Regions from separate parts of the Mitsuaria sp. 7 genome, predicted to be linked through region 1. Evidence: predicted binding sites of a transcription regulator. Region 1 holds the regulator's gene; the other holds the start of a gene.
The links. The regulator LexA, encoded in region 1, represses DNA repair genes until DNA is damaged. The targets are predictions, from matches to a motif close to ACTGTATNNNNATACAGT.

Region 1 (3,832 bases):
AACGATTGGCGCTCACGGCTTGAAGATGCCGCAACTGGCGATTCCCGTGCGCGTGCTGGCCTGCGGTCGTTCGCAGACGCCGTCGGTGGATGCGGTGCTGGAACTTTTCGACAAAGAAATTTTGTTGAACCGCTTGCGTTCCGTTTAAAACTCGATCTATACTCTCGTTCTCGCTTGAACAGCGCGACGTTCGAAACGAACTTCGAAGCGGCAGACGATGAATCAAAACGGGGAGCGCGAGCTCCCCGATGAAATTCAAGAAGCCGAAAAGAATTCGAATCGAATCCCCGAAGGGGGTATAGCTCAGCTGGGAGAGCGCTTGCATGGCATGCAAGAGGTCAGCGGTTCGATCCCGCTTACCTCCACCAAACTTCAGTTTGTGTGGCGCGCGGTTCAAGGGAAAAAAGTCCAGTCCCCTTCGTCTAGAGGCCTAGGACACCACCCTTTCACGGTGGCTACAGGGGTTCGAATCCCCTAGGGGACGCCAAGTTTCGAACTTGGTTACTGTCCAGAGATTGAACGAGAAAATCAAAAAATTCTTCGGAAATCGATTTGATCGTTATCAAAATCAGGTACAGTAACGAAATCGACGCAGCGATGTCATCAAGTAGTTCTTGATGATGTTTAAGCGGGAAGAGTTTGATGCGACAGATCCAAAGATCTTGAGTATCTGGAGTGGTAGTTCAGTTGGTTAGAATACCGGCCTGTCACGCCGGGGGTCGCGGGTTCGAGCCCCGTCCACTCCGCCAACACAGTTGAGACTCGGGCGGCGTACCGATTCGATGCGAAAGCATTCGGGGGTATAGCTCAGCTGGGAGAGCGCTTGCATGGCATGCAAGAGGTCAGCGGTTCGATCCCGCTTACCTCCACCAGAATACCTTCGGGTGTGACGGTTGCACAGTACGCGCAGTTCGAGTCAAGACAAGCAGGTCCTGTCCCCTTCGTCTAGAGGCCTAGGACACCACCCTTTCACGGTGGCTACAGGGGTTCGAATCCCCTAGGGGACGCCAAGTTTGACAAGGCTTGGCTGCACTCGGTTCTGAATGGAATCGATGGTTTGCAGCGAAACTTGTTCGCAAATGATATCGATGCACTCAATAGCGTCGTATCTGGAGTGGTAGTTCAGTTGGTTAGAATACCGGCCTGTCACGCCGGGGGTCGCGGGTTCGAGCCCCGTCCACTCCGCCAACATTAAAACCCTGTCGATGCAAATCGGCAGGGTTTTTTCTTTGGCTGTTTGTTGTTTGATTTCCGATCAGAGATCTGGATACTCGCGCTTTCGTTGCGCCGTATAACTCCACCAATCTCGGGGAGGGCTGCCATTCATGAAGTCGACGGCGGCCATATAGGTATCGAGGACGCAGGGATCGTGGCGTTGACCGGTGAGCCTGCAAATCCGCTGATAAAGCGAGAAAGCATCGGCACCCACGAGATCCGCCGGCTGTCGAATCCCCATCAACTCAAAATTCCGCACCATTGCCGGTCCGATGTTGGGGATCTGTCGCAAGCTCGCACATTCGGCGGCCGAGGCCGCCTTGATGTGCGTCTTTCGCGCGCTCATGGCGTGAGCGCAGCAGTCAGTGGAAACCGCCGGAGCGGATCAACCCGACCGCCAGGCCTTCGATCGAGAACTCTTCGTCGGGCGTGACCTCGATGGGGGCGAAGTCCGAGTTCTCGGGCAGCAGGCGAATGCCGTCGGCATGACGCTGGAAGCGCTTCACGGTGACTTCTTCACCGATGCGCGCCACGACGATCTGGCCATTGCGCGCCTCGCTGATCTTCTGCACGGCGAGCAGGTCGCCGTCCATGATGCCGATGTCCTTCATGCTCATGCCCTTCACACGCAGCAGGAAGTCCGGCGCCTTCGAGAACATCGAAGGGTCGACGCTATAGTGCTGCTCGACATGTTGCTCGGCGAGGATCGGCTCACCCGCAGCGACCCGGCCGACCAGCGGCAGCGTCAGTTGCGCGAGGCTGGCGAGTGGCAGCGCGAACTGGCTCTGTTCGCGAGCGCGGTTGACCTGGCGCAGCGCCGTCGACGGCAGCCGGATTCCGCGCGCGGTGCCGCCCACCAGTTCGATGACGCCCTTGCGCGCCAAGGCCTGCAGGTGTTCTTCAGCCGCGTTGGCGGACTTGAATCCCAGCTGCTGCGCGATTTCGGCGCGTGTGGGCGGCGAGCCGGTGCTCTCGATGCTGTCGCGGACCAGATCGAAGATCTGCTGTTGCCGGGCAGTGAGTTTGGGCGGTGTATCCACGAGCAAGCCTTTATTCCATTGAGGACCGGATGTCGAAGACGCGGCGACCTTGATGGTTCGAAAGCCGCCTGAGAATTCATCCAGCATCTGGATTTTTATACAGGAGACGGGAAATTGCAAAGTGCGGCTGAAATCGTCGTGATCATCGGCACCGGCGGGACCATCGCCGGCGCCTCCGGCAGCGCCACGGACAACGTCGGCTACAAGGCCGGATCATTGTCGGTCGCGTCCCTGGTCGGTGCGGTGCCGGCCCTGGCGGCGAAGAGGCTGGAGGCGGAACAGCTCGCCCAGCTCGACAGCAAGGACATGGACCATGCGACCTGGGCGCGACTCGCGCGTCGCGTGAGGGAGCATCTGGATCGCCCGGAGGTCCGGGGGATCGTGATCACGCACGGCACGGACACGCTAGAAGAGACGGCCTATCTGCTGCAGCGCGTGCTGGCGCCGGAGAAGCCGGTCGTCCTGACGGCTGCCATGAGGCCTGCGACGGCGATCCAGGCGGACGGACCGCAGAACCTGCTCGACGCGGTGGCCGTCGCCGAGTCGGAGGGCGTGCGAGGCGTCGTCGCGGTCGTGGCGGGGCAGGTGTGGTCCGGGCTGGAGCTGCGCAAGACGCACAGCTACCGCCTGGACGCCTTCGAGGCCGGGCCGGACGCCGGCCCGCTGGCCGTGGTGGAAGAGGGCGTGCTGCGCCGCTTCCGTGACTGGCCGCGGGGTGAGGCACTGGGCGCGGGCCTGTTGCCTGAGGACGCATCGACATGGCCGTGGGTGGAGGTGCTCGGCAGCCACGCGGGCGCTGATGCCCGCTCGCTCGAAGCGTGGCGCCATGCAGGCCTGCAGGGACTGGTGCTGGCCTGCACCGGGAATGGCACGCTGAACGTCGCGCTCGACGCCCCGGTCCGTGCCATGAAGGAGGCCGGTGTTCCTGTCTGGCGCACGACGCGGTGCGCGCAGGGGCGCATCATCGGCGCGAGCGAGGAGCCCGCTGCCGCGCTGTCGCCCTGGGCCGCGCGGATTGAATTGATGCTCACGCTGCTGCGTCAACGTTGAGCGGGTCGTTCGGCGCCTGTGCCCTCAACGACAAAGCGCCGGCAGTGCCGGCGCTTTTTTCATGGGGAGTCCGGAACGAACCGGACCCTGGGCATCAGACGATCGTCAGCGTGACGTCGATGTTGCCGCGGGTGGCGTTCGAATACGGGCAGACTTCGTGCGCGTCGGCGACCAGCTTTTCCAGTTCAGCGCGGTCCATGCCCGGCACCGAGATCTTCATGGCCACGGCGATGCCGAAGGCGCCCGGCTTGTTGGCGTGAGGGCCGATGCCGACTTCGCTGGTGATCGAGACTTCGGCCGGCAGCGAGACCTTGTTGCGACCCGAGACGGCCTTCATCGCGCCGATGAAGCAGGCCGAATAACCCGCCGCGAACAGCTGTTCCGGATTGGTGCCGGCACCGCCGCCGCCGCCGAGTTCCTTCGGCGTGGACAGGTCGACCTTCAGCGCGCCGTCGGACGATTGCGCGGTGCCTTGACGGCCGCCGGTGGCGGTGGCGGTGGCGGTGTAGAGGGCTTTTTCGATGGCC
Region 2 (3,832 bases), 1.8 Mb from region 1:
CGATCGCGACATCCTCTTCAAGGCCGGCACCGTCATCACGATGGATCCCGCGCTGCCCAACCTGCCCGTCGGCGATGTGCTGGTGCGCGACGGCCGCATCGCCGCCGTCGGCGCGGACCTGCCCGCCGGCGACGCGGAGGTCGTCGACGCTGCCGGCAGCATCGTGATGCCCGGCCTGGTCGACGCCCACCACCACGCGTGGCTGGGCGTGATGCGCCGGCTGATGCCCGACGTCGACGACCTGTTCGCCTACATCGACGTGGTCGCGAGCCAGCTCGGTGCGCACTTCCGTCCGCAGGACATGTACACGAGCACGATGCTGACGGCGGCTGCCTCGCTGGACGCCGGCATCACGACGATCGTCGACGCGTGCCACAGCTCGCGCAGCCCGGAGCACACCGATGCCGCGCTCGACGCCTTGAACGCGTCCGGCATCCGCGCCTTGCACATGGTCGGTCCGGCGATGGACAAGGGCGCGTCGTCGGCGCATCTGCCGGGCGATCTGGCGCGCCTGGCCGCGCGATGGAACGTGAGCGACAGCCGCGTGCAGGTCGGACTCTTCGGCCAGTTGAAGCTGGACTGGTGGGAAGTCGCGCGCGGCCTGGACATGCGGATCCTGACCGAGTTCATCGGCGACCTCGCGCAGCTCGGACCGGAGTTCGCCAAGCCCGGCGTGCTCGGCCCGCACAACCTCTTCAACCACTGCACGCGCGTGCCTGCGGCGACATGGAAGCTCTTCGCCGACGCCGGCGTGAACATCACCGTGAACCCGCGCTCGGATGCGCTCTTCGGCTTCGACGACGAGACCTTCGCCTATCAGGTGGCCGTCGACCACGGTCTGTCGCCGGCGCTGGGCATCGACCTCGACACGGCCTTCGGCAGCGATCTCTTCGGCGAAATGCATGCGCTGTTCCACCAGCAGCGCGCGGCGATGCGGTATCGCCGCTTCCGCGGTGAGGCCGATGTTCCCGCGCCGATCGGCGTCGAGGAGGTGCTGCGCGCCGCCACCGTCAACGGTGCGCGGGCCGCGGGCCTGGAGAAGCGTGTCGGTACGCTGACGCCGGGCAAGGCGGCCGACCTGATCATGGTGCGCACGCACGGCGCGGGCGTGTTCCCGGTGACGAACGCGATCGCCACGATCGTGCAGGCGGTGGAGCGCGCCGACGTCGACACCGTCGTGGTCGGCGGGCGACTGCGCAAGCGCGGCGGTCGGCTGCTCGACGTCGATCTGGCCAGGCTCGCGGCTGACGCGACCGCCTCGCGCGACTTCCTCCTCGATGCCAGCGGGCATCGCGTCGACCTGTTCAAGAGCGCGGCATGAGCGCGGCGACCTCGACACCGGGTTCGACCGCCACCGCGACCGCGACCGCGACCTTGAATCTTCCGGCACCTGGCGTCATCGCGGCGCTGTTCTGCGGCTACCTCGCCGTCGGCCTGCCGCTGCCGGTGCTGCCGCTGTTCATCCATGAACAGCTCGGCTTCGACACGCTGACCGTCGGACTGGTCATCGGTCTCCAGTTCCTCGCCACGGTCCTGACGCGCGGCTACGCGGGTCGTCTCGTCGACGGACAGGGCGGTCGTCGCTCGGCGCTGCAGGGGGCGCTCGGCTGCGCCGCGGCGGGCCTGCTGTACCTGGTCGCGGCGCTGGGGTCGTCGCACGGGGCGTCCGCGATGTCGCCGGCAGCGGTGCTGGCGATCGTCGTCGCGGGCCGGCTGGTGGCCGGCTTCGGGGAGAGCCAGTTCGTCACCGGCTGCGTCTCGTGGTCCATCGCGTCGGTGGGCCCGCAGCGCGCCGGCTTGTCGATGTCGTGGACCGGCATCGCGATGTTCGGCGCGCTTTCCATCGGTGCGCCTATGGGCATGTGGCTGTATCGCTTCCATGAAGGCGCGTATGGCCTGGCCGCCGTCATGGTCGCGTGCATCGCGGCGCCGCTCGCCGCTTGGGCGATCGCGCTGGCGACGCCGACCTGGCGCATGGCCGGCGGCCCGCGCCTGCCGTTCCGGCGCGTGGTGAGGCAGATCTGGCGCCAGGGTCTCGGACTGACGTTGCAGGGCGTCGGGCTCGCCGGCCTGACCGCCTTTGCCTCGCTGTACTTCGCGGCGCGTGGGTGGTCGCATGCGGGCGTGGTGATGACCTGCTTCGGCGTCGGCTTCATCGCCGTGCGGCTGCTGCTCGGACACCTGCCCGACAGGATCGGTGGCCGGCGCGTGGCGCTGTGGTCGCTGGGGGTCGAGGCGATCGGGCAGGCGCTGGTCTGGGGCGCGCCGCACGAAGCGGTCGCGCTGGCGGGCGCCTTCGTGACCGGACTGGGCTGCGCGTTGATCTATCCGGCGCTCGGGGTCGAGGCGCTCAAGCGCGTGCCGCCCGCCAGCCGAGGCAGCGCGATCGGCGCCTTCGCGGCCTTCCTCGACATCGCCTACGGTCTGGCCGGCCCCACGGCGGGGCTGGTGGCAGGGCGCTTCGGCTTCGCCGCGGTCTATGCGCTGGGGGCCATCGCGGCGCTGCTGGGGGTCGTGCTGATCGTCACGGGACCGACGGGCGCAGCGGTGCCTCCGCGCCCCGTGTCGGAATGACTGTGCGCGGAGACGACTTCCGGAGACGGGTTCCGGAGACGGGTTCCGGAGAAGGCGGCGCAGCGGGTGAATGCCTGGGATGCCGATGGGCACTGGCATTCATCAGCGATACTGTATAAATTGACAGTATGCCGCAAGACACCAAGATCGCTCCCCCGCCGCTGTACATCCAGGCCGACGCGCTGAAGGGCCGGGGCAGCGCCTGGGCGATGCCGCACCGTTTCGAATCGCGCGGGCGCGAGCAGTACGACGACGGCTGGGGCACGCTGGACCAGGAGGCGCTGGAGGAGCACGTCGCCCCGAAGACCCAGATCATCGAGGAGCACGCGAAGAAGATCGTCAGCGGCAACCAGTCGCCCGACATCGGCTTCGACCTGTCGATCAATCCGTACCGGGGCTGCGAGCACGGCTGCATCTACTGCTTCGCGCGCCCGACGCACAGCTACCTGAACCTGTCGCCGGGCCTGGACTTCGAGACCAAGATCATCGCGAAGGTCAACGCCGCCGAGCGGCTGCGCGAGACGCTGGCCTCCTCGGCCTACAAGCCCGCGCCGCTGGTGCTCGGGACCGCCACCGACGCCTACCAGCCGATCGAGCGCAAGCTGGGCATCACGCGCGCGGTCGTGGAAGTGCTGACCGAGGCGCGGCATCCGTTCTCGGTGGTGACGAAGTCCAGCGGCATCGAGCGCGACCTGGACCTGATCGTGCCGATGGCGCTCAAGCGGCAGGTGTCGGTCTACCTGTCGGTGACCTCGCTGGATCCGGCGCTGTCGCGGATCCTGGAGCCGCGCGCGGCCTCGCCGCAGCGGCGGCTGCAGACGATCAGGACGCTGGCCGAGGCGGGCGTGCCGGTGGGCGTGAGCGTGTCACCGGTGATCCCGTTCCTCAATGAACCGGAGCTGGAGCGCATCCTCGAAGCCGCCGCGGAGGCGGGCGCGACCAAGGCCTTCAGCATTCCCCTGAGGCTGCCGTGGGAGGTGGCGCCGCTCTTCCACGACTGGCTGCGGCTGCATCAGCCGGACAAGGCGGCGCGCATCATGGCGCGGCTGCACGACATGCGCGGCGGCAAAGACAACGATCCGCGCTTCGGCACGCGCTTCACCGGCGAGGGGATCTGGGCCGAGCTGCTCCAGCAGCGCCTGCGCAAGGCCTCGAAGCGCTTGGGCCTGGGCCGCGAGCGGCACCAGTTCGACTTCAGCGAGTTCCGCCCGCCGTCCAAGGTGGTGGGGCAGCAGTCCCTGTTCTGAACGACGGCAAG

Region 2: a site for LexA is predicted at 2,685-2,702, ahead of ABE85_RS13595 (PA0069 family radical SAM protein). Genes of this name have one in related genera too.

The regions. Positions count from the first base shown of each region.
Region 1 is NZ_CP011514.1:1,279,033-1,282,864, forward strand. It holds gene gltX (glutamate--tRNA ligase) at 1-148, shown strand, start outside; tRNA gene ABE85_RS05645 (tRNA-Ala) at 293-368, shown strand; tRNA gene ABE85_RS05650 (tRNA-Glu) at 412-487, shown strand; tRNA gene ABE85_RS05655 (tRNA-Asp) at 673-749, shown strand; tRNA gene ABE85_RS05660 (tRNA-Ala) at 797-872, shown strand; tRNA gene ABE85_RS05665 (tRNA-Glu) at 935-1,010, shown strand; tRNA gene ABE85_RS05670 (tRNA-Asp) at 1,112-1,188, shown strand; gene ABE85_RS26800 (helix-hairpin-helix domain-containing protein) at 1,256-1,561, opposite strand; gene lexA (transcriptional repressor LexA) at 1,578-2,255, opposite strand; gene ABE85_RS05680 (asparaginase) at 2,370-3,305, shown strand; gene ABE85_RS05685 (organic hydroperoxide resistance protein) at 3,400-3,832, opposite strand, start outside.
Region 2 is NZ_CP011514.1:3,109,502-3,113,333, reverse strand. It holds gene ABE85_RS13605 (amidohydrolase family protein) at 1-1,321, shown strand, start outside; gene ABE85_RS13600 (arabinose transporter) at 1,318-2,574, shown strand; gene ABE85_RS13595 (PA0069 family radical SAM protein) at 2,703-3,821, shown strand.